4 regions of the Shewanella sp. MSW genome follow, and region 3 is predicted to be linked to each of the others. Evidence: predicted binding sites of a transcription regulator. Region 3 holds the regulator's gene; each other region holds the start of a gene.

What was found. The regulator MetJ, encoded in region 3, represses methionine synthesis genes. The targets are predictions, from matches to a motif close to TAGACGTCTAGACGTCTA.
Region 1: a site for MetJ is predicted at 3,371-3,388, ahead of metE (5-methyltetrahydropteroyltriglutamate--homocysteine S-methyltransferase). Genes of this name have one in related genera too.
Region 2: a site for MetJ is predicted at 2,576-2,593, ahead of msrA (peptide-methionine (S)-S-oxide reductase MsrA). Genes of this name have one in related genera too.
Region 4: a site for MetJ is predicted at 1,195-1,212, ahead of metH (methionine synthase). Genes of this name have one in related genera too.

What each region holds. Positions count from the first base shown of each region.
Region 1 covers NZ_LVDR01000008.1:210,350-215,645, forward strand. Annotated here, with positions in the region: gene queG (tRNA epoxyqueuosine(34) reductase QueG) at 1-279, shown strand, start outside; gene AYI96_RS11045 (dodecin) at 288-491, opposite strand; gene AYI96_RS11050 (hypothetical protein) at 624-950, shown strand; gene metE (5-methyltetrahydropteroyltriglutamate--homocysteine S-methyltransferase) at 1,025-3,295, opposite strand; gene AYI96_RS11060 (LysR family transcriptional regulator) at 3,461-4,363, shown strand; gene AYI96_RS11065 (HDOD domain-containing protein) at 4,412-5,134, opposite strand; gene AYI96_RS11070 (GDSL-type esterase/lipase family protein) at 5,280-5,296, opposite strand, start outside.
Region 2 covers NZ_LVDR01000007.1:25,914-31,209, reverse strand. Annotated here, with positions in the region: gene AYI96_RS09145 (thiamine pyrophosphate-dependent dehydrogenase E1 component subunit alpha) at 1-1,075, opposite strand, end outside; gene astE (succinylglutamate desuccinylase) at 1,239-2,276, opposite strand; gene msrA (peptide-methionine (S)-S-oxide reductase MsrA) at 2,607-3,086, shown strand; gene pgm (phosphoglucomutase (alpha-D-glucose-1,6-bisphosphate-dependent)) at 3,157-4,806, opposite strand; gene seqA (replication initiation negative regulator SeqA) at 4,844-5,296, opposite strand, start outside.
Region 3 covers NZ_LVDR01000013.1:51,629-56,924, forward strand. Annotated here, with positions in the region: gene AYI96_RS14445 (bifunctional aspartate kinase/homoserine dehydrogenase II) at 1-934, opposite strand, end outside; gene metB (cystathionine gamma-synthase) at 951-2,111, opposite strand; gene metJ (met regulon transcriptional regulator MetJ) at 2,327-2,641, shown strand; gene AYI96_RS14460 (sulfite exporter TauE/SafE family protein) at 2,717-3,460, shown strand; gene traF (conjugal transfer protein TraF) at 3,468-4,661, opposite strand; gene nrfD (NrfD/PsrC family molybdoenzyme membrane anchor subunit) at 4,818-5,296, opposite strand, start outside.
Region 4 covers NZ_LVDR01000002.1:197,379-202,674, reverse strand. Annotated here, with positions in the region: gene AYI96_RS02505 (ABC transporter ATP-binding protein) at 1-28, opposite strand, end outside; cobalamin riboswitch at 127-264, opposite strand; gene AYI96_RS02500 (histidine phosphatase family protein) at 333-1,118, opposite strand; gene metH (methionine synthase) at 1,361-5,080, shown strand.

The sequences.
Region 1 (5,296 bases), on a different contig from region 3:
TTGAAAAACACCGAAGGCAGCGCCATTCGCCGCATAGGTCATGAACGCTGGCTACGTAATATTGCAGTGGCGCTGGGCAATGCCCCCGGCAGTGAAACCATAGTTGTCGCCCTGCAGGCGCGACTGACAGATGCCTCGGAGCTGGTCGCCGAGCACATAACGTGGGCACTGGCGCAGCAGGCAGAAAAACTCAGCGGCAAGGACACAGTGCCCATTCCCGCCCGCAAGACAGGACGCCTGATCCGGATAGTGGAAAAAGGCCTGCCAAGAGATGCCTAAATTCAAGTCTAATCCAGGGTAAAACCCACTTTGATGGTGACCTGCCAATGAGCGATGACACCGGCTTCCAGGTGGCCGCGGGTATCTATCACTTCAAACCAGCGCAGATTGTGCAGCGACTGACTGGCCGCCGCGATGGCATTCTTGACCGCTTCATCTGAGCTGATGGGGGATGAACCTGTCAGTTCTATTATCTTGTATACATGACTCATGGGGCTTCTCCTGATAGTTATCTGAGTCCGGTTGCTGACCTGAGTATAGACAGAAATGGCCGATGGCATATTTCCCTCAGTTTCTGTATATTTCTCAGTTGGATAACCATCAGAAAAAATCAAGGGATTGCCATGCAATTAAAACATTCAGGTCCAGGGATAGCCTCATTTGTCACCAGCATATTGAGTGGAATCGCCCTGTTTATTACTTTTATTGTTGCCGGAACCCTGGAAACAACAACACCGGGCGGCATGGATGAAAACTCCATGGAAGCGGTTCTTGTAGGGTTAATGATCATCTTTATGATGCTGGTCTGTCTGGTGTCTTTGGGGTTGGGTATTGGTGGCCTGGTACAAAAAGAGCGGCAGAAAATCTTCGCCATTCTGGGCACAATCTTTTCAAGCTTGATCATCATGGGCACTGTGGGCCTGATGATACTGGGAATAAGCATGAGTTGAATCTTTACCGCGTTGAAGTCAATCAACATCAGGGGCGCATTGCGCCCCTGACTGTTATTAACCACAGAATTTTATCACCCGAGTCGACGTCGCAACTCCCTGGTGGCATCAACCATGTTCTTTAAAGCCGGCTCAACTTCCTCCCAATTACGGGTCTTCAAGCCGCAATCCGGGTTAACCCAGAGCTGGCGCAGAGGAATTTTCTGCGCCGCCTTTTCAATCAGGCTCACCATGGCCTCCACTGTTGGAATGTTGGGGGAGTGAATATCGTAAACCCCGGGGCCGATTTCATTGGGATAGTCAAAGTCTTCAAAGGCATTCAACAACTCCATCCGTGAGCGCGATGTTTCTATGGTGATCACATCGGCATCCATGGCGGCAATTGCGGCAATAGTGTCGTTGAATTCGCTGTAGCACATATGGGTGTGAATTTGGGTCTCGTCCCTGACACCGGCGGCGCTGAGCTTGAAGGCGGCCACAGCCCAATCGAGATAATGGGCCCAATCGCTGCGTTTGAGCGGCAAACCTTCCCTAAACGCCGGCTCATCAATCTGAATAATGCCTATGCCCGCCTGCTCCAATGCCACCACTTCATCGCGTATCGCCAGAGCCAACTGAGTCGCTATCTGTTCGCGGCTAATATCCTCGCGGGCAAAGGACCAATGCAATAGGGTCACAGGCCCGGTCAGCATGCCTTTCACCGGTCTATCGGTTAGACTCTGGGCATACTCGGCCCAGTCGACTGTCATCGCCTTGGGACGGGTCACATCGGCATAGATCAGCGGCGGCTTAACGCAACGAGAACCATAACTCTGCACCCAGCCATGTTTGGTAAAACCAACGCCGTCGAGCTGTTCACCAAAGTATTCCACCATGTCGTTGCGCTCGGCTTCACCGTGTACCAGCACATCTATTCCCAGCTTGAGCTGCCGTTCTATGGTATCCCGGGTCACCTGTTGCAGTTGCTCTGTGTATACAGCATCGTCCAACTCCCCCTTGCGCCAGCGGCTACGCAGGTTACGAATGGCCGCCGTCTGCGGGAATGAACCTATGGTAGTCGTCGGCAACAAAGGCAGCTTGAACCTGGCCTGCTGGGCTTGTCTGCGCACCTCAAACTCATGGTTTCGGTCGTAATCAGCCGCAATCAAGGCATCAATTCTGGCACTGAGCGGTTGATTACGCCCCTGCGCCCTGGCCGCGCGCCGACTCCGGCAACGGGTGACCACGGCTTTGGCATTTTCAGTCTCAGGCGCCTCCAAAAGCGCCTTGAGCTCCTGCAACTCGGTGAGTTTTTGCCGGGCAAAGGCCAGCAGACTTTTAAGCTCGGGCGCCAGCGCGGTTTCCACCTCAAGATCCACCGGGGTATGCAACAGGGAGCAGGAAGTAGCGAGCCAGAGCCGGTCTCCCAGATCCCGTGCCAGTGGCGCCAACTGCTCGGCCACAAGATCCAGATCGGCGGCCCAGACGTTACGGCCGTTGATCACCCCAACCGACAACACCTGCTCGGGTGCCAATGCACCAGCAAAGGCCTGCAACTGCTCGGGCGCGGTGACCAGATCCAGGTGAATACCCGCCACCGGCAGTGCCGACAACAGACTTTGATGGTGGGCGACAGTGCCGTAATAGGTTGCCAGCAACAGCTTGAGCGGCGCCGACTTGAACACGCCGTAGGCCTGATTAAAGGCCTGCTGCCAGTTGTCATCCAGCTCAAGTGCCAGCGCAGGTTCATCCAATTGCACCCATTCGACGCCTTGGGCGGCAAATCGGGCCAGAATGGTTTGATAACATTCCAGCAGCGCCGGCAGCAGTGTCAAACGGTCGAACTCTGAACCCACTGTTTTGGACAGATACAGGAAAGTGACCGGCCCCAAGAGTACCGGCTTGGCGGTGTGGCCCAACGCCTGAGCCTCGGTCACCTCTTCAAACAACTGTTCCCAGGCGATATCGAAGCGTTGATCTTCGCTGAGCTCAGGCACCAGATAATGGTAGTTGGTGTTGAAGTACTTGGTCATTTCAGACGCCGGCGCATGCTTGCCACTGGGCGCTCGGCCACGGGCAATCCGGAACAGGGTATCGAGATTGACAGCGCCGCCATCACAGTGACGCTCTGGGATTACCCCCAGAGTCGCACTCAGGGTCAGCACCTGATCATAGTAAGCAAAATCGCCGACCGGTAACAGCTCCACCCCGGCATCAGCCTGCCACTGCCAATGGGTGCGCCTAAGCTCATTGGCAACGCTTTCTAATTCGGCCACGCTGGACTCACCACGCCAATACTTCTCCAAAGCAAACTTGAGTTCACGTCGACGCCCGATACGGGGAAAGCCAAGACTGTTTAATCGCATAATGTATACCATCCTTTATAAAACATGCGGCAAATGACTGATGACGCCGGAATACAACAAATAAACATGGGCGTCTGGACGTCTAGAAGTTTATTGTGTTAGTCTCAACACAGGCAACCGAATTGAATTCAAGGGCAACATGAGCGGCATTCATGTGGAGAGGAAATGATAGAGCTGAGACACCTTCGTACTCTGATAGCACTGAAAGAAAGTGGCAGTCTGGCCGGCGCGGCGAAGAAACGTTTTGTCACCCAGTCGGCACTGTCGCACCAAATTAAAGAGCTGGAGACCCGGATTAACTCCCAGGTATTTGTCCGCAAAAGCAAACCTCTGACCTTCACGCTTGAAGGTAGTCGTCTGCTGACCCTGGCAGAAGAGATATTACCTCGGGTACAGGAAACCGAATTTGTACTCAAGCGAGGCCTATCAGGAAACTGCGGCCCCTTGAAGGTGGGTATTGAGTGCCACAGCTGCTTTCGCTGGTTAATGCCTGTGATGGAAGCCTTTCATCAGTCTTATCCGGATGCCAATCTGGATCTCTCCAGCCGCCACCTGTTCGACTCACTCAATGCACTGGAAACCGGTGAGCTGGATATAGTGCTAACCTCAGATCCTGTACCCGGCCATGCCCTTGCCTACCAGCATCTGTTTGATTTTGAGGTGAGACTGGTGATGGCCAAAGATCACCCGCTGGCAGGCAACAGCTATATTCTGCCGCAGCAACTGGCCGGGGAAGCTATCATCAGTTATCCGGTACCGCTGGAAAGGCTGGATATTTTCCGTCACTTCCTTGAGCCGGCCGGGGTGGTGCCTGGCCCACAAAAACGCTGCGATCTCACCAATGTATTGCTGCAACGCATCGCCTGTAAAGAAGGGGTAGCGGCCTTACCCAGCTGGTCACTGACCGAAGCCCAGGGCTTGAGCCTGACCTCGGTGAAACTGGGGCAGGAAGGCCTGAAACGGCCGCTGTTCGGTGCCTACCGCCGCGACAGCAGCAATAGAGTGCAACTGCAAAGGCTGCTGGAATTGATTGCCAAAGAGGGATTACAGCGTCAGGACAGACACTGACTGAGCGGCTGCCACCGTCCCTTAAAGGCGGCGGCAGTCACAAAGCATCTAGAGAGGATTCAGCAGCAGACCGCGCTGGGACAATACCCTTCTCAGTACCAGTCCGGGCGAATTGGGATCCCGGGTCTGTCTCAGGTTATGAGCAACCATAAACTCGCTTTGCAGCTCATCATCCAACCCCAGAGATTCAAAAGCTTCCACCGTCAGCGTCTGCTGCTGGGTATCTATTAATGTCTTGATAATGCCCAGCGGAAAGCATTGCTCGGCTTCGGCGTTGAGATAAGCAAACGCTGTCAGGGCTATTATCTGACCGAATACGCTGAATAGTGCCAGAGTCTGCACTTCGTCCGCGTCTATCTGCACCCCTTGCATCTGATGCAAACTGTCCACAGATTCGATCGCCACTGACTCGGTCAAACGCCAATAGCCTTGTACCAGCTTGCGATATGGCTGCGGCAATTCATCGAGCCGCTCCTTAAGATAGAAACTAAAGGCATAACGGTAGATATTGACCTGTCCAAGGCGCACCAAGGCATCCTTGAGGCTGCGGTTGGGCTGGACTGAAGGTGAGAGCGCGTTATTGCTGCGCCACAGCAAATGGGCTGCCAGCGCGGGATCGGTCGCGACAATATCGATCACATTGCGGATATCACCATCGGCAATAATAGCCTTCTTAAGCGGGATCAGGATGCCGCGGCGCCCTATCACCTGCTCTTCGTTGGCAATAATGGCACGCACTTGAGTAAAAACCTGCTGCTCAAGATCTGTCATGTGATTCTTTAAACCTGCTGTTATTTATTATGAAGGCACTATTGCCATTTATTATGGCAGAGAATTTACCCACAAAACGCCCACCAGGGTCAAGTTCAATCGATAATTAGCCCGGTTTTTGCTAAATAGAATCAAAAAAGTAGCATCAAAAAGCGCCCGCCT
Region 2 (5,296 bases), on a different contig from region 3:
CGTCTTCTATGATGGCTTCTATGGCTGGTGCCGGAACCTTTTCGGCCACTTTTACCGCGGCCAGCACTTCCTCACGATACTTCTCATACAGCTCGGTCTCGTCGCTTTCCTTGAGCCAGCCTTTGTTGATCAGCCACAACTTGAAGCGTTTCACAGGGTCGTGCTGTTGCCACTTGGCTTCTTCCTCTTTGGAGCGATAACCGGATGGATCGTCGGAAGATGAGTGGGCACCCAGGCGGTAGGTCATGGCTTCAATCAGCACAGGCGCGTTGTTTTCAAGCGCGTAAGCTCTGGCTTGCTGAGTTGCGGCCAGAACCGCCAACATATCGTTACCGTCGACTCTGATGGTGTGCATGCCATAACCAACGCCGCGGCTGGCTATGCCGTTACCGGCGTACTGCTCTTCCGTAGGGGTTGAGATGGCGTAGCCGTTGTTACGGCAAAAGAAGATGACCGGCGCTTTATGAACTGCGGCCATATTGAGACCGGCATGGAAATCGCCTTCAGAGGCAGCACCTTCACCGAAGTAACAGATGGCGACATTACGCTTGCCTTGCATCTTCAGCGAGTAGCCTACACCGGATGCCTGCGGGATCTGAGTCGCCAGCGGTGAAGAGATGGTTTGGTAGTTGAGTTCACGGCTGCCGTAGTGAATAGGCATCTGCCGGCCTTTGCCCAGATCTTTCTCATTGCTGAACATCTGATTCATAAACTGCTCTGTGCTAAAGCCGCGATAACGCAGTGCGGCATGTTCGCGGTACTGGGCAAGGATCACATCCTTGTCATCCAGCGCGGCGGCACTGCCGATAACGGCAGCTTCTTCACCGATACAAGTCATGTAAAAACTGATCCTTCCCTGACGCTGGGCGCCCAACATACGTTCGTCCAGGACACGCGTAAAGACACAGGTATCGAATATCTTGCGTGACAGGGCTTCATCTATGACGGGCAATACCGCCTCTTCATAGGTGGTGCCGTCGGCCTGAAGTATTTTGAGTACAGGGATATGCAGCGAGTCCTTGTTCAAAAAACTCACCCGATGCACCGTCTCGTTCATATTTGTTGCGTTGCTCATAGTGTGCTCTTGTTGTCTCTGGGTTTGTCCGGCTCGAAACCGGCCCTACCGATTTTTTCAGTACGCGCCCCGAACATTACGTTAACGTAAACTAGCAAGCAACTCCCACCATGGGTGCTTTGCCAACTAGCATGGGATCGGCGCGTATATATTGGTTTACAATTCAGGCCAATGGCACCTCTTTGGCTTGAACCAGGCAGATTACTGTACGTTGGCCAATGGGCACCTTGGCGTTGGGAAACACCACGGCTTCCGAGTCCTGTTCTACTCGAATATCCCTGCCCGCTTCCCGCGCCAGCACATAACCCTTGGGGAAAGCGCTGAAGTTTTCCACATCACTGGCGAAGGTAAATTCAAAGTCGTCGGCCTGCTTATTGATGACCCTACAGACCTGATAGATATTGACCCGCTCAAGCGCCTGCTCCTCGAGTTCGAGCGATTGTTTGCAGATCAAACGACTCAGCATCTCCCGGGTAGCGATAAAACGTGTCATATCGTTTTGTCCCATGGGGTAAACCTTGCCCAGCTCAATGGTAAAGGCGTCGGCGCCAAACTGATTTGACGAGAAATAGCTGAAAGTGGTTGTGGGTTCGTGATGCAGCAACACGGTATCGACTCCGGCCGCCTCCAGGAACATCAATTGTTCACGGCTGTAAGCCTTACCCGGTCGATAGGGATAGATGGCAAACTTTTCATGTTTGGAGCCGCGAATGGCGGTGTGCAAATCGTAATGGATCCTTTGTCTTGCCCCTTGTGGTGCGTCTTCGAAGAAACGTGTGACATAAGTTTCCAGCTTCTTGGCGCGGATCCGCTCCGGGTTCACCAGCCCGGGGGGATTGGAGTGTTCACCACTGAACAGTCGGTTGAGGTTTTCATCGACAATACGGGTGCCACGGTTAATTGCCGCCGGGTTACCGAATATGAAAAGTACTCGCTGCCCTACCCGTAGCTCTTGCTTCAACAGCGACTTGATAATGCCATTGCACAGCTCGATAGGTGCAGTTTCATTGCCGTGTACCCCGGATGACAGCACAATATCTTTATCACTTTGGTTATCCAGAGGCTCGAACAGCAAGACTCCTGTGTCCCAAATCGCTATCCGGGTGTGGTCGCCAAGCGTGCCGCTAACACTTTCCAGAGAATTGGGGTTATCCAGAGTCAATGACAGGAAGTCAGGATTATCCTTCAAGGCTTGTAACACGAAATACTCCTTCTTATTGCCGCTTTGGCTGTTGTTTCCATTAACGCTGCCTCCTGGGAACTTGTCAAAATGCGTTTGCTTGTTGAGACCAGCGCCAGAGAGCAAGGTTTCATAGTATCACAGCTTAACCTGTTGGCTATGTGACTAAATACCTCGCTTCGCAGGAGTTTTATCAAAACGGCTGTCGCCAAAAGCCACCTCGAGCTGGCCAGGGCCTATTCAAAAGAGAGCTAGCTATATGCACAAGTCAAAATCAGTCAAACACGACACTTGACAGGAAAACTTATTGCGCATAATTTTAGCCATCTGGACATCTGGAAGGTAAATTAAATGGCGGTAGCAACATTCGGTGGCGGTTGTTTTTGGGGAGTAGAGTATTTCTTTCGCCAAGTACCCGGCGTATTAAACGCCAGCAGTGGTTATATGGGGGGGGATGATAGAATCAACCGTTATGAAGAGGTAAAACAGGGCAACAGCGGCCATGCCGAAGTGGTTCAGGTGGAATTCGATGACACCCAGGTTTCATTTACCGAGCTGCTGCAAGTTTTCTGGCGTAATCACAACCCTACCAGCCTAAATCGCCAAGGAGGCGATATCGGCACTCAGTATCGGAGCGTGATTTTTTTTCACAGCAAAGAGCAAAAGGAGCAGGCCGAGGCCTCAAAACTGGCATTAGCTCGTAGTGGAAAGTGGGGACAGCGGCACATAGTGACGGAAATTGTGCCAGTGAAACAGTTTCATCGCGCGGAAGAATATCATCAGGATTATATCCAGAAGAATAACCTGCCCAGTTGCCATCTGGAATATTGATCCCCGGGAATAAAAAAGCGCAGCTGTGTTCACGGCTGCGCTTTTTTACTGAACTGGCAATCTCTTAAGCTCAGTTCGGCTTGCCTTTTAGGGCGCTGGTTATCAGCGCTCTCGCCTGTTCCAATATCTGCTGCAGATGCTGCTCGCTGACAAAGCTTTCGGCGTAAATTTTATAAAGTGCCTCAGTGCCTGATGGTCTGGCGGCAAACCAGCCGTTGTCAGTTAACACCTTAATACCGCCAATGGCACCATCATTGCCGGGAGCCTTGGTCAGTACCGCCTCAATCTTGTCTCCAGCCAAAGTCTCTGCCCCCAAGGTATCTGCATTGAGGGTGGCAAAACGCGCCTTTTGCTTGGGATTGATTGGGCTGTCTATCCGTTTGTAGAAGCAATCACCGTGTATGGCAGCCAGTTCTGCATAACGCTCGGCTGGATTTTTGCCGGTCACGGCGAGGATTTCAGCGGCCAGCAGCCCGAGAATAAAACCGTCTTTGTCCGTGCACCAAGTTGTACCGTTACGTCGAAGGAAGGCGGCGCCGGCGCTTTCTTCACCGCCAAAGGCCAGGCTGGCTTCACTCAAGCCACTGACAAACCACTTGAAACCAACCGGCACTTCACAAAGCTGGCGCCCGTGTGAGGCAACAATCTTGTCTATCATGCCACTGGAAACCAAGGTCTTGCCTATTTGCAGCGTCTGTGGCCAATCGGGTCTGTGTTCCAGCAGGTAATCTATCGCCACTGCCAAAAAGTGGTTGGGGTCCATCAACCCTGTCTCTGGGCAGACTATCCCGTGTCTGTCGTAGTCAGGATCGTTGCCAAGACAGATATCAAACTCATCCATGTGCTTAAGCAAGCCTGCCATGGCAAAAGGTGACGAGCAGTCCATACGGATCTTGCCGTCTTTATCCAGTGGCATAAAGCCGAAACTGGGATCGACCCGATCGTTGACCACTGTGATATTCAGCCCATAACGGTCGGCAATATGTGACCAATAATGGATGCCTGAGCCGCCCAGGGGGTCGACACCTATGCGAATGCCGGCATCTTTGATGGCTTGCATATTTATTACAGAGGCGAGATCGGCAACATAGGGCTCAATAAGATCGGTCTCTTTGATGAGTCCGATACTGGCGGCTACGCCGTAGTTGAGTTTCCTGACCCCTTCCAGCTGTGCCTTGAGATAATCATTGGCTCGCTGCTCAATCCAGGCGGTAATCTCACCTTCAGCAGGCCCACCATGGGGCGGATTGTACTTAATTCCACCATCCTGCGGTGGATTGTGGGACGGGGTAATAATAATGCCATCACTGAGCTCGGCGGCATTTCGGTTTGCGCTAACTATGGCATGGGAGATAACAGGCGTTGGCGTAAAGCCCTGCCTCTCTTGCACCACCAACTTCACATTGTTGGCCAGCAAGACTTCAATGGCTGATATATAAGCAGCCTCGGACAAGGCATGAGTGTCCATGCCCAAATAAAGCGAACCTTCAATCCCCTGAGATTGGCGGTAATCTACCACTGCCTGGGTAATGGCCCAGATATGATTTTGATTGAAACTGCCATTGAAGGAGCAGCCCCTGTGCCCAGAGGTGCCAAAGCTCACTTTCTGGGCAGGGGCATCACAGTTGGGGACAATTCGATAATAATGGCTCATCAGCCGCGGAATATTAACCAGATCCTTCTGTATGGCCCTTTTACCGGCCCGCTCATGAATAGCCAAAATAGTACTCCTTGATGACAGATGTTGATAAACAGATTTACGCTTTAATCGGCAGCGCCAGATCGGCTATCACTTTGGCCTTGTCGCCGTCGCAGCCCATCTTTTCCAGTACTTCGGTCAATATGGTGTGCTTCTTGGCAGTGTTGTTATTGGTGGTTACCCAAAAGCCACTGCTGCCGACTTCTTTGGGGTTGGCCGATTTACTGGCCTTCAATAGCGCTTCCTTCGAGGTGGCAAAGTAAAGACGGTCGCGCCCTTGAACCTGCAGCACCTGCTCAAACCCTTTTGGGTCATGGTTATAGAGGCATTCGAGGGCAAACAAAAAACGGCCAACAGCCCCCTTTTGAGCTTCGATAGCCGCACTGCTGAATAGATTGTCAAAGTCCAGGGTTGACTCGGCCTCGGGTAATGTATTGGGACGATAACCCTGCTCCATGCTTGGCTGGCTGATGTCAGCCGGTGCCTTGGGTTCAACAGCCGTCGCATCCAA
Region 3 (5,296 bases):
TCAAGAGTGACACCTGATTGAGATTGGTCACCACTGGGGCGCTTGCGGCATCACTCTTGGGGGCTATCAGGGTGAAGTCGGTATGCGAGGCGTAGCTCGAACGCACCGCCAGGCTGACCTCGGTATCAAACAGCGGCTGCAACGTACGGCAATGCAGTACCGGGGAGCCAAGCCGCGCCAGGCGGTCGGCCTCAGCCAGCGACATACTGCTCAGCAACCTGGCATCGGCAATCTTGTTGGGATCGGCATTGAACACCCCTTCGACATCTGTCCAGATAGTCACCCTGTCGATATCGGCCAGGCTGGCTATCAGGGTGGCACTGAAGTCGGAGCCGTTGCGACCAAGCAACAGAGTTTCGCCTTGGCTATTGGCGCAGATAAAGCCGGTGATCACCAGGCGCTCATCGGGATGCTCGGCCAGCAGCCGCTGCACCCTTTCACGGGACTCATCGAGGCGAATCCTGGGCACTGCGCCCTCATCGGCAATCAACAAACTGCGGGCATCCACATGGGAAGCGGCAACACCGGACTCCCGCAGCAGCGCCGCCATCAGTCTGGCCGACCAGCGTTCACCGAAACCCACCACCTGATTGCATTGGTATTCGCTGAGTTCAGGCAAAGACAATAAACTGGCCAGTTGCGCCTTATCTGTAGACAGACGCTCCCGCAGTTGACGTGCCTGTTCATTGCCCAGCAGCTGTTCAATCAGATTCTGCTGATAGCCGACAAGCTCCTGTAGCTCCTCCTGCCACAGAGCGCCCGACTCCTTCAGGTTCAACAGTTTATAGAGAAAATTAGTACTCTTGCCGGCGGCGGAAACCACTACAAGATCATCGGCATGACCATGGGTCAGCAAAATATGGGCGACCCGTCGGTAGCAATCGGCATCGGCGAGACTGGAACCGCCAAACTTATGTAGGTGACAACGTGCCATCTCAAGCTCCTTCAATTCAACAGTTTGCGGCTGCCGCCAATCCGGCGGCGATATCGTCTAGCAGATCCCGGCTATCTTCTATGCCCACAGACAAGCGAATAAGCGTGTCTTTAATACCGGCTTCGGCGCGAGCCTCACTCGTCATGGCTCTGTGGGTCATGGTGGCGGGCACGGCCACCAGGCTCTCAACCCCTCCCAGGCTCTCGGCCACGGAAAACAGCCTGAGCGCGCCGAGGAAGGCAACCACCTGCGTCTCATCGCCCTTGAGTTCAAAACTCAGCATAGCGCCAAAGCCACTCTGCTGCCTGGCGGCAATCTCATGACCAGGGTGACTCTTAAGCCCCGGATAATAAACTTTGTCTACCACCGGGCTCTGGCTCAGCAGCGCCACTATGCGCTCGGCATTGGCCTGATGCTCGCGGATCCTCAGCGCCAGAGTACGCAGGCCTCGCAGGGTCAAGTAGCTATCGAAGGCGCCACCGCTCAGCCCAAGCGTGTTGGACCACCAGTGCAGCTGCTCTGCCAGTTCGGGATCTTTGGCAATCACGGCGCCGCCCACCACATCGCTGTGGCCATTGATGTATTTAGTGGTCGAGTGCACCACTATGTCGGCCCCCAACAGTAAAGGCTGTTGCAGCGCCGGCGATAAAAAGGTGTTGTCGGCCACCACCAATGCGCCCTGCTGGTGGGCCGCCTCGGCAATGGCGGTGATATCCACAACCCGCAGCAGCGGATTAGATGGCGTCTCGAGCCACACCATGCGCGGCTTTTGCGCCAGGGCAGCGGCGAGTGCTTGCGGGTCGGTTTGATCCAAAACCTGCAAACGAAACTGGCCCTTGGCGGCCAGATGGGTGAACAGCCTATAGCTACCGCCATAACAGTCATGGGGCACCAACAAGAGGTCATCCGGCCCCAGCAGGTTGACCACCAGAGTAATGGCCGCCATGCCGGTCGCTGTGATTGCCGCACTGCAGCCCTGTTCCAGCTCCCCCAAGGCATCCCCCAGAATGGAGCGGGTAGGATTACCCGAGCGGCTATAATCAAAGGCTCTTGGCTGAGTGTGCCCCTCAAAGGCATAGTTGGTCGACAGATAGATGGGTGGCACCACGGCCCCGTGCTGGCTGTCTGATTCGATGCCCTGCCGGACCGCTGTGGTTGCTAATCGCCGCTCTGTCATAATCGACTCCTGAATGCTGAGGTTCGACACCATAAAGATGTCTGGACGTCTAAATCTAACCAATGACTATCCAGCCGTCAATAGGCATCAAGACGTTTGGACGTCCAAATGTATGGATTTCTGTTCATATTGCACAGATTTTGCAGGCAATCATTTGACTGTATCCTGTAAGGGTTTAAAATCTGCTGCGAATTAGTGAGATCACAGGTGAATCAATGACTGAATGGAATGGCGAATACATCAGCCCTTATGCCGAACACGGCAAGAAGAATGAGCAAGTGAAAAAAATCACTGTCTCTATTCCGTTGAAGGTACTGAAAGTATTGACCGATGAGCGCACCCGGCGCCAGGTAAACAACCTGCGGCACGCCACAAACAGCGAACTGTTGTGCGAAGCCTTCCTGCATGCCTATACCGGCCAGCCACTGCCCAATGATGAGGATTTGTCCAAAGACAAACCCGACAGCATCCCGGAAGAAGCCAAACGCATGATGGATGCCATGGGCATTGAATGGGAAGACATGGAATAAGTGTCTTATTCCTCTGAATTATCTTATTGTTGAACAAGGATCGCTGCGCGATCCTTTTCTTTTGGGAGCTTGCGAATGCTGTCATTGATAGATCCCGTCACCCTGTTGCTGGCATCCCTGATCATATTTACCGGCGCCCTGACCCAGTCGCTGATAGGCTTTGGCCTGGCCGTGGTAGCCACACCTTTGCTGTATATCGTCGATCCGGAACTGGTTCCCGTCCCTGTGATTGTGATGGGATTTTCTATCGCCCTGTTGACCTTGATACGCGAACGCGGCCACCTGGAATTCAACGGCTTGCAATATGCCTTGCTGGGACGACTCCCCGGCGGCCTGATTGGTGCCACCCTGTTGTTGCTGGCACCGCAACCGATTATGGGCTTGACCATAGCCCTGATTGTGGCCGTGGCCGTATTTCTCAGCTTCAGAAAATACAGCATTAAGATCAACCGCCTCAGCCTGTTTATTGCCGGGGTATTTTCCGGGATCTTCGATACCGTGGCGGCCATAGGTGGACCACCTATGGCTCTGCTGCTGGCGGGTAAGGATGCCAGTCAGTTCCGCGCAGCGCTGTCGGCCTTCTTCATCTTCAGCTCCTTGATAGCCTTGATCATTCTCGGCTGTTTTGGCCTCTTGACCCTAAAGCATCTGTGGCTATCGCTGTTGCTGCTGCCTGCGGTATTTATTGGTTTTCTGGTCGCTGGCCGTTTGGTGGGCCGGGTGGATAAAGAGAAGACCCGCAGCTTAACCTTGGCGCTATGCACCCTGAGCGCCCTGTTGCTGACTATCAAGTCAACCCTGGCGCTCATCAACGGTTAAATCGCTGTTAGAAGTGATAGCTGGTTTGCAGCACGCCACCTATGGCATCGTCACTGCCAAACATGCCGGTGAGATCCAGCCGGAAGCTGTTGCCTATGGCGAACCCTGTCCCGAGTGAATAAAGATCGGCGCTGTGATCATTAAGATCCTGGCGATAACCGAGCCGTAAAGCAACCCAGTCAGCAGGCCGGTATTCGCCACCTAAACGCCAATAGCGGCTGCCCTCAAGCTCGGCAAACTTATCGTTGTCGGTAAGATCCAAGTCGCTGCTGAGCGAAAAAGCCGCCCAGTCATAGGCCACCCCGGCGGTAACCATAGGTTTCACCTGATAGGTAAGCTGCACGCCGCCAGCCTCTATGCTGCTTAAGTCCCGCTCGATAAGATTACGTCCGCTGACACCGATAACCAAACCATCCAATGGCTGAAATGCCAGGCCGATATCCAGATTAAAGCCTGTGTCATCACTGCGATAATCATCATCATTGAAATCATCGGCATCGAAGTTGTTGGCGCTGACAGCATAATTAAAACTATCCAACCGTTGCAGCTTGGGGGTGACTCCCACTGTCACCGGCATATTGACGATAGATAGCGGATAGCTCACGGCAACTCCGAGCTCGGAAACCGCCCCGGCCACTACCCGCCCCTGGGAGGTCAAATCTTGGATTTCCGGCGGGTTATTGGGGTCCAGATTATCCAGGGCATCAATATCCGCAGCGGCGATTTCGGCAATCCCCAAGGCATCGAGATAACTCTTGAATACAAAGGCATAGCTAAAACCATCCGAAGGCATGACCAACGCCATATTGATACCGGCACTGACATAGGCGTTGTTGCCCTGCAGCGATTGCAAGTCACCACTGAGGCGCTTGCGGTAGTCATCGATAGCCGCTGTGTCGGCAGCATCTATGGCATTGACCAGAGCGTCATAGTTATCCTGCAAGGCATCAAACTTATCGATCATCTGATCTTTATCTGCGCCATCTGCGCCTATGGTGGGAATAAGTAAACTGAAGTCACTGCTGCGGCGCGAGGGCAAAGCCAGCAGCGCCGGATTGGAAAAGGCCGCCGCCTCACGATTACCGGCCGCCACGGCAACGCCGCCCATGGCATCGGCGCGGGCCTCATAAACATCCTGCCCTGCCAGCGCCAGCGTGCTGGCAAGCCCCGTGGTAAGCAGTGTCAAAAGACTCAGTTTCATCTCATCCCCCTCTTGCTTTTATCTGTAACCAGACGCAAGACGTTAGTTACATGGGTTAAAGATAGTCCAGATCTCAGTGGCACAATGGTATCAAGATACAAAAAAAGCCCGTATCAAATGATACGGGCTGAGGCAAAACAGGTTCAGAGGTGCTTGTTAACCAAGATAGCTCTGACCTGCATAGAGAATGAAGTGTCTAAGTGCCAGCACCCCGGTCAGGCTGCAGCAGGCTACCGCCAGCATGGCGTCCTTGGTGTGGCGGGTACTCGCCGGCAGCAACAACATGGAAAGCAGCGGGATACCAAAACCTATACCCACAACTCCAATCCAGAACACGCTGGCCCAGACGCCACTTGTCAATGATGCCAGCGCTGCCGCCGCTGCACCGCCCTTGAAATAGAGCGCGCAGAACAGCATGAACAGGAACAGGATTTCTGCCGCCATTACCGGCAGTTCCAAACCGTGCATCCGTCCCAGCTGTGGGCAGTGCTTGTCTGTCTTGAACAGCAGCAGCGCCACTACCGCGTTGGCGGCCGCACCGGCCGACAGACCGGACACCAGGAACAGCGCCGGTAATACGGCAGTGTTCAGCATGGGGTAGGCGTTCATGGCGGAGATCAGGAAGCCTGTGTAAG
Region 4 (5,296 bases), on a different contig from region 3:
GCTGTTGCACCTTGAGTGCCAGGCTCATAACCGCCCCCCGACATTGAGCCTGTGACCGGCAGAAGGCTCAAGCTGCAGTGGAAGAATCATCTATTCGCTCCCCCGGTTTACCCGCCCGGGTTTCTGGTTTGGTTTATCAGCCTGGGCAGGTCTCCTGACTCGCCGCCAAAGGCGACTCACAGTTGCGGGCACAGTCCGGGCTTTCCCGGTTCCCTGGGTTGGTTCACCTGCAAAGGCGCCAACACCCTGGCTGCTGCCGCACTTGGCGGCCATTTGGGGTTATTATCCCGGTTTTATCGCCCGGCACAATTGCCCGGCGCAATAGCGCAGCACTATTGCGGCCAGTGGAGCTTGCTGAAACACTGCCATTCCTGGTCACTTTCACCGCTGGCATCACCGCTGGCATCACGGCTGGCATAGAGGGTTATTCTGACCCAGGCCGCATAAGGTAGCTCCAAGGCGTTGAACACTGCCGCAGGCGGTATTTGCCCCGGCAGCAAAATCTCGGCCAGCAGCAGCCGGATAACCCCGCTGTGAGTCAAGATCAGTGCCGCATCGGCGCTTGCTGAAGAACCAGAGCCTTTTGAACCAGAGCCTTTTGAACCAGAGTCTCTTGAATCAGAGCTTTCGGAACAACTAACCTCTCTCGCAAGCCAGCGCTGCACCATAGTCTGCCAGCCATCCAACACCCGGCTACGAAAGGCTGGCAGCGATTCCCCGCCCGGCGGAGTATTGGCCACTGGGTCACGCCAGAAGGCTTCGGCCGCCTCGCTATGCTGCTGATAGACACTCGCCACCTTCATGCCGTCCCAGTCACCGAAGTCTAGCTCCCAGAGCCAGTCATGCTGCTGCAGCGGCGCCGGGAAATAGTCGGGCATATCGGCCTTGAGCTCGGCGGCAAAGGCCTGGCAACGCAGGGCCGGAGAACTCAGCAGCGCCAGGCGTTCGGGCGCACTCGGCAACTGCTCCAGCTCACTACTGATAGCCCGCCAGCTACGCCACATCTGCGCTTTGCCCTCATCGCTCAGGGCCACATCACTGCGGCCGCGGATAATCTCGCCGCCTTCACATTCACCGTGCCGCAGCAGATAGATATTCAGTTGCCTATGTTCAGCCACACACCTCTCCCGTCAGAGTCCCGGTGGTTACCGGGCCAATTTAACCTTGCCGCAGGCCGCCGGAATCCGTATATTATGGACGTCTATACGTATAAATGTCCAAAATAACTTTCCGCGCCCACACACGCCTTTGGCTATCATGCCAGATAGTGTCCCGGGCGTCAGGTCGGCAGAGATGATGTCGCGGATGCCAAGCACCGCGAATGTAAAACAGCAATAAGACAGGTATGAAAGGTAACCCTATGGCGACTTCCCAGCACTCCCCAAGCCAGACAGAGCTCAAGCTCAAACAGACCCTCAAAGAGCGGATCCTGATTTTAGATGGCGCCATGGGCACCATGATCCAGGACTACAAGCTGGAAGAAGCCGATTACCGCGGCGAGCGCTTCAAAGATTGGCATTGCGATGTCAAAGGCAACAATGATCTGCTGGTACTGACCCAGAGCGAGATCATCAAGACCATTCACAGGGAATACCTGCTGGCCGGTGCCGACATCATAGAAACCAACACCTTCAACGCCACCACCATTGCCATGGCCGACTACGAGATGCAAAACCTGGCGGCGGAGATCAATTACCAAGGCGCCAAAATCGCCCGCGAAGTGGCCGATGAAGTGGCCGCCGCCAGCGGTATTCCCCGCTATGTGGCCGGGGTGCTCGGCCCCACCAACCGCACCTGCTCCATCAGTCCGGATGTGAATGATCCCGGCTTTCGCAACATACATTTCGACGATCTTGTGTTGGCCTACAGCGAATCCACCGAGGCGCTGATCGCCGGTGGCGCCGACATCATCCTGGTGGAAACCATCTTCGATACTCTCAATGCCAAGGCGGCGCTGTTTGCCATCGAAAATGTGTTCGAGAAACTGGACCAAAGGTTGCCGGTGATGATTTCCGGCACCATTACCGATGCCTCGGGCCGCACCCTGACAGGGCAAACCACAGAGGCCTTTTACCATTCTCTCAGACATATCAAGCCGCTGAGCATAGGCCTAAACTGCGCCCTGGGCCCGAAAGAACTGCGGCCCTATGTCGAGGAGCTTTCCCGTATCAGCGAGTGCTTTGTCTCGGCGCACCCCAATGCCGGTCTGCCCAATGAATTCGGCGGCTATGACGAGACTCCGGCAGAGATGGCAAGCGTGATAGGCCCCTGGGCCGAAGAGGGTCTGCTCAATATTGTCGGCGGCTGCTGCGGCACCACGCCTGCGCATATCAAGGCGATTTCTGAAGCCGTTAGCCCTCATGCACCAAGGCCGCTGCCTGAGCTGCCGGTGGCATGTCGCCTCTCCGGACTGGAACCCCTGACCATAGATGCAAGCAGCCTGTTTGTGAATGTGGGCGAGCGCACCAATGTCACCGGCTCGGCCCGGTTTCTCAAGTTAATCAAAGAAGGCCAGTACGAAACCGCGCTGGAGGTGGCCCGTGACCAGGTAGAAAACGGCGCCCAGATCATAGATATCAACATGGATGAGGGCATGCTCGACGGGGTCGAGATGATGCAGAAATTCCTCAACCTTATCGCCTCAGAGCCGGATATCAGCAAGGTACCTGTGATGATCGACTCCTCCAAGTGGGAGGTGATTGAGGCCGGGCTCAAGTGCATTCAGGGCAAGGGAATAGTCAACTCCATCTCCCTCAAAGAGGGCGAGGCCAAGTTTATTGAACAGGCCAAACTGGTGAAGCGCTACGGCGCCGCCGCCATCATCATGGCCTTCGACGAACAGGGCCAGGCCGACACTCGGGAGCGCAAAACCGAGATCTGTACCCGCGCCTACCGGGTGCTGGTGGATAAGGTGGGCTTCCCGCCGGAAGATATTATCTTCGACCCCAATATCTTCGCCATCGCCACCGGCATAGAGGAGCACGATAACTATGCGGTGGACTTTATCGGCGCCATTGCAGATATCAAGGCCAACCTGCCCCATGCGATGATTTCCGGCGGGGTGTCCAACGTTTCTTTCTCCTTTCGCGGCAACAACCCGGTGCGAGAAGCCATTCATGCCGTGTTCCTCTATCACGCCATCAAGGCGGGGATGGATATGGGCATAGTCAACGCCGGTCAGTTGGCCATCTATGATGATATCGACCCTGAGCTGAAGCAGAAGGTAGAGGCCGTGGTGCTCAACCTGCCCTGCCCGGTTACCGACTCCAGTAACACAGAGCAGCTGCTCGAAGTCGCCGAGAAGTATCGCGGTGGCCCGGGCGGCGCAGGCAAGAAAGAAGATCTCGAATGGCGCAAGTTGCCGGTCAACAAGCGCCTGGAACACGCGCTGGTGAAAGGGATCACCGAATACATAGATGCCGACACCGAAGAAGCGCGCCTGCAGGCCAAGCGGCCGCTGGATGTGATTGAAGGCCCGCTGATGGACGGCATGAACGTGGTGGGCGATCTCTTTGGCGCCGGTAAGATGTTTCTGCCGCAAGTGGTCAAGTCCGCCCGGGTGATGAAAAAAGCGGTCGCCTATCTCAACCCCTATATCGAAGCCGAAAAAGTCGAAGGCCAGAGCAACGGCAAGGTGCTGATGGTCACGGTCAAGGGCGATGTTCACGACATAGGCAAGAACATAGTCGGGGTGGTGCTGGCCTGTAACGGCTATGAAGTGATAGATCTCGGTGTCATGGTGCCGGTGGAGAAAATCATCGAAGTCGCCAAGGCCGAGAAGGTCGACATCATAGGCATGTCCGGGCTCATTACCCCGAGCCTGGATGAGATGGTGCACAACGTTAAAACCTTCGAGCGCGAAGGTCTGACCCTGCCGGCGATTATCGGTGGTGCCACCTGCTCCAAGATCCATACCGCTGTGAAGATAGCGCCTCATTACCCCCACGGCGCCATCTATATCGCCGATGCCTCGCGCGCCGTGCCCATGGTCAGCAAGCTCATCAACAATGAAACCCGCCAGGCCACCATAGACGAAACCTATCGCGAATATGAAATGATGCGCCAAAAGCGCCTGTCGCAGACCAAGCGCAAGCAGATAGTGCCCTTGCAGGTAGCACGGGATAACCGCTGCAGCCACGACTGGGCCAACTACCAAGCAATGAAGCCCAACACCCCGGGGATCCAGGTGTTTGACGACTATCCGCTGGAGGACTTGCTCGAGCGCATCGACTGGACGCCGTTTTTCCGCGCCTGGGAATTGCACGGTCATTTCCCGCAGATCCTGGATGATGAAGTCGTTGGTACTGAGGCCCGTAAAGTCTATGCCGACGGCAAGGCGATGCTGGAGCAAATCATCCAAGAGAAGTGGCTCACCGCCAAGGGGGTTATCGGCCTCTTTCCCGCCAACAGCGTCAACTTCGATGATATCGAGATCTACACAGATGACTCTCGCAGCCAAGTGTTGCTGACCACCCATCATCTACGGATGCAGCTGGAGCGGGTGGGCAACCACAACTTCTGTCTCTCTGACTTTGTTGCTCCCAAAGAGAGCGGCGTGGCCGACTATATGGGTGGATTTGCGGTCACCGCCGGCCATGGCATCGACGCCCATATTGCCCGTTTTGAGGCGGCCCACGATGACTACAGCGCCATCATGCTCAAGTGTCTGGCCGACCGCCTGGCCGAAGCCTTCGCCGAGCGGATGCACGAGCGGGTGCGGAAGGAGTTCTGGGGTTATGCCAGCGAAGAAAACCTGGATAACGAGGCGCTTATTCGTGAAAAGTACAAGGGCATACGCCCGGCTCCCGGCTACCCTGCCTGCCCGGACCACACGGAAAAAGGCCTGCTTTGGCAGCTTCTTAAGCCAGATGAGTGTATCGACCTCAAGATCACCGAAAGCTTTGCCATGTACCCTACGGCGGCGGTCAGCGGCTGGTACTTTGCGCACCCACAATCACGCTATTTTGGGGTAAGCAACATAGGCCGAGATCAGGTGGAAGACTACGCCCGCCGCAAAGGGATGACAGTGGCCGAAGCCGAAAAATGGCTGGCCCCGGTGTTGGATTATGATCCTGAGTAAAAGAGGCTCTTAAGCGAACAACTGAGCTGTTCAGGGGCTTTCGCCTTTTCTCATCAGAGCCCCTGATTGCTGACCATTGTTCCTCTTTAAAACAAGCGCTTCCCAAAATCCGTTATTGTCTCCAATCACAGCCCTCTGGGCTTTCGCCCCGAGGGCTGGTGTAAAGGCCGCGAAAACATCAGCATCTATATCAGCGGTGTTGGATATCCCGAAGGA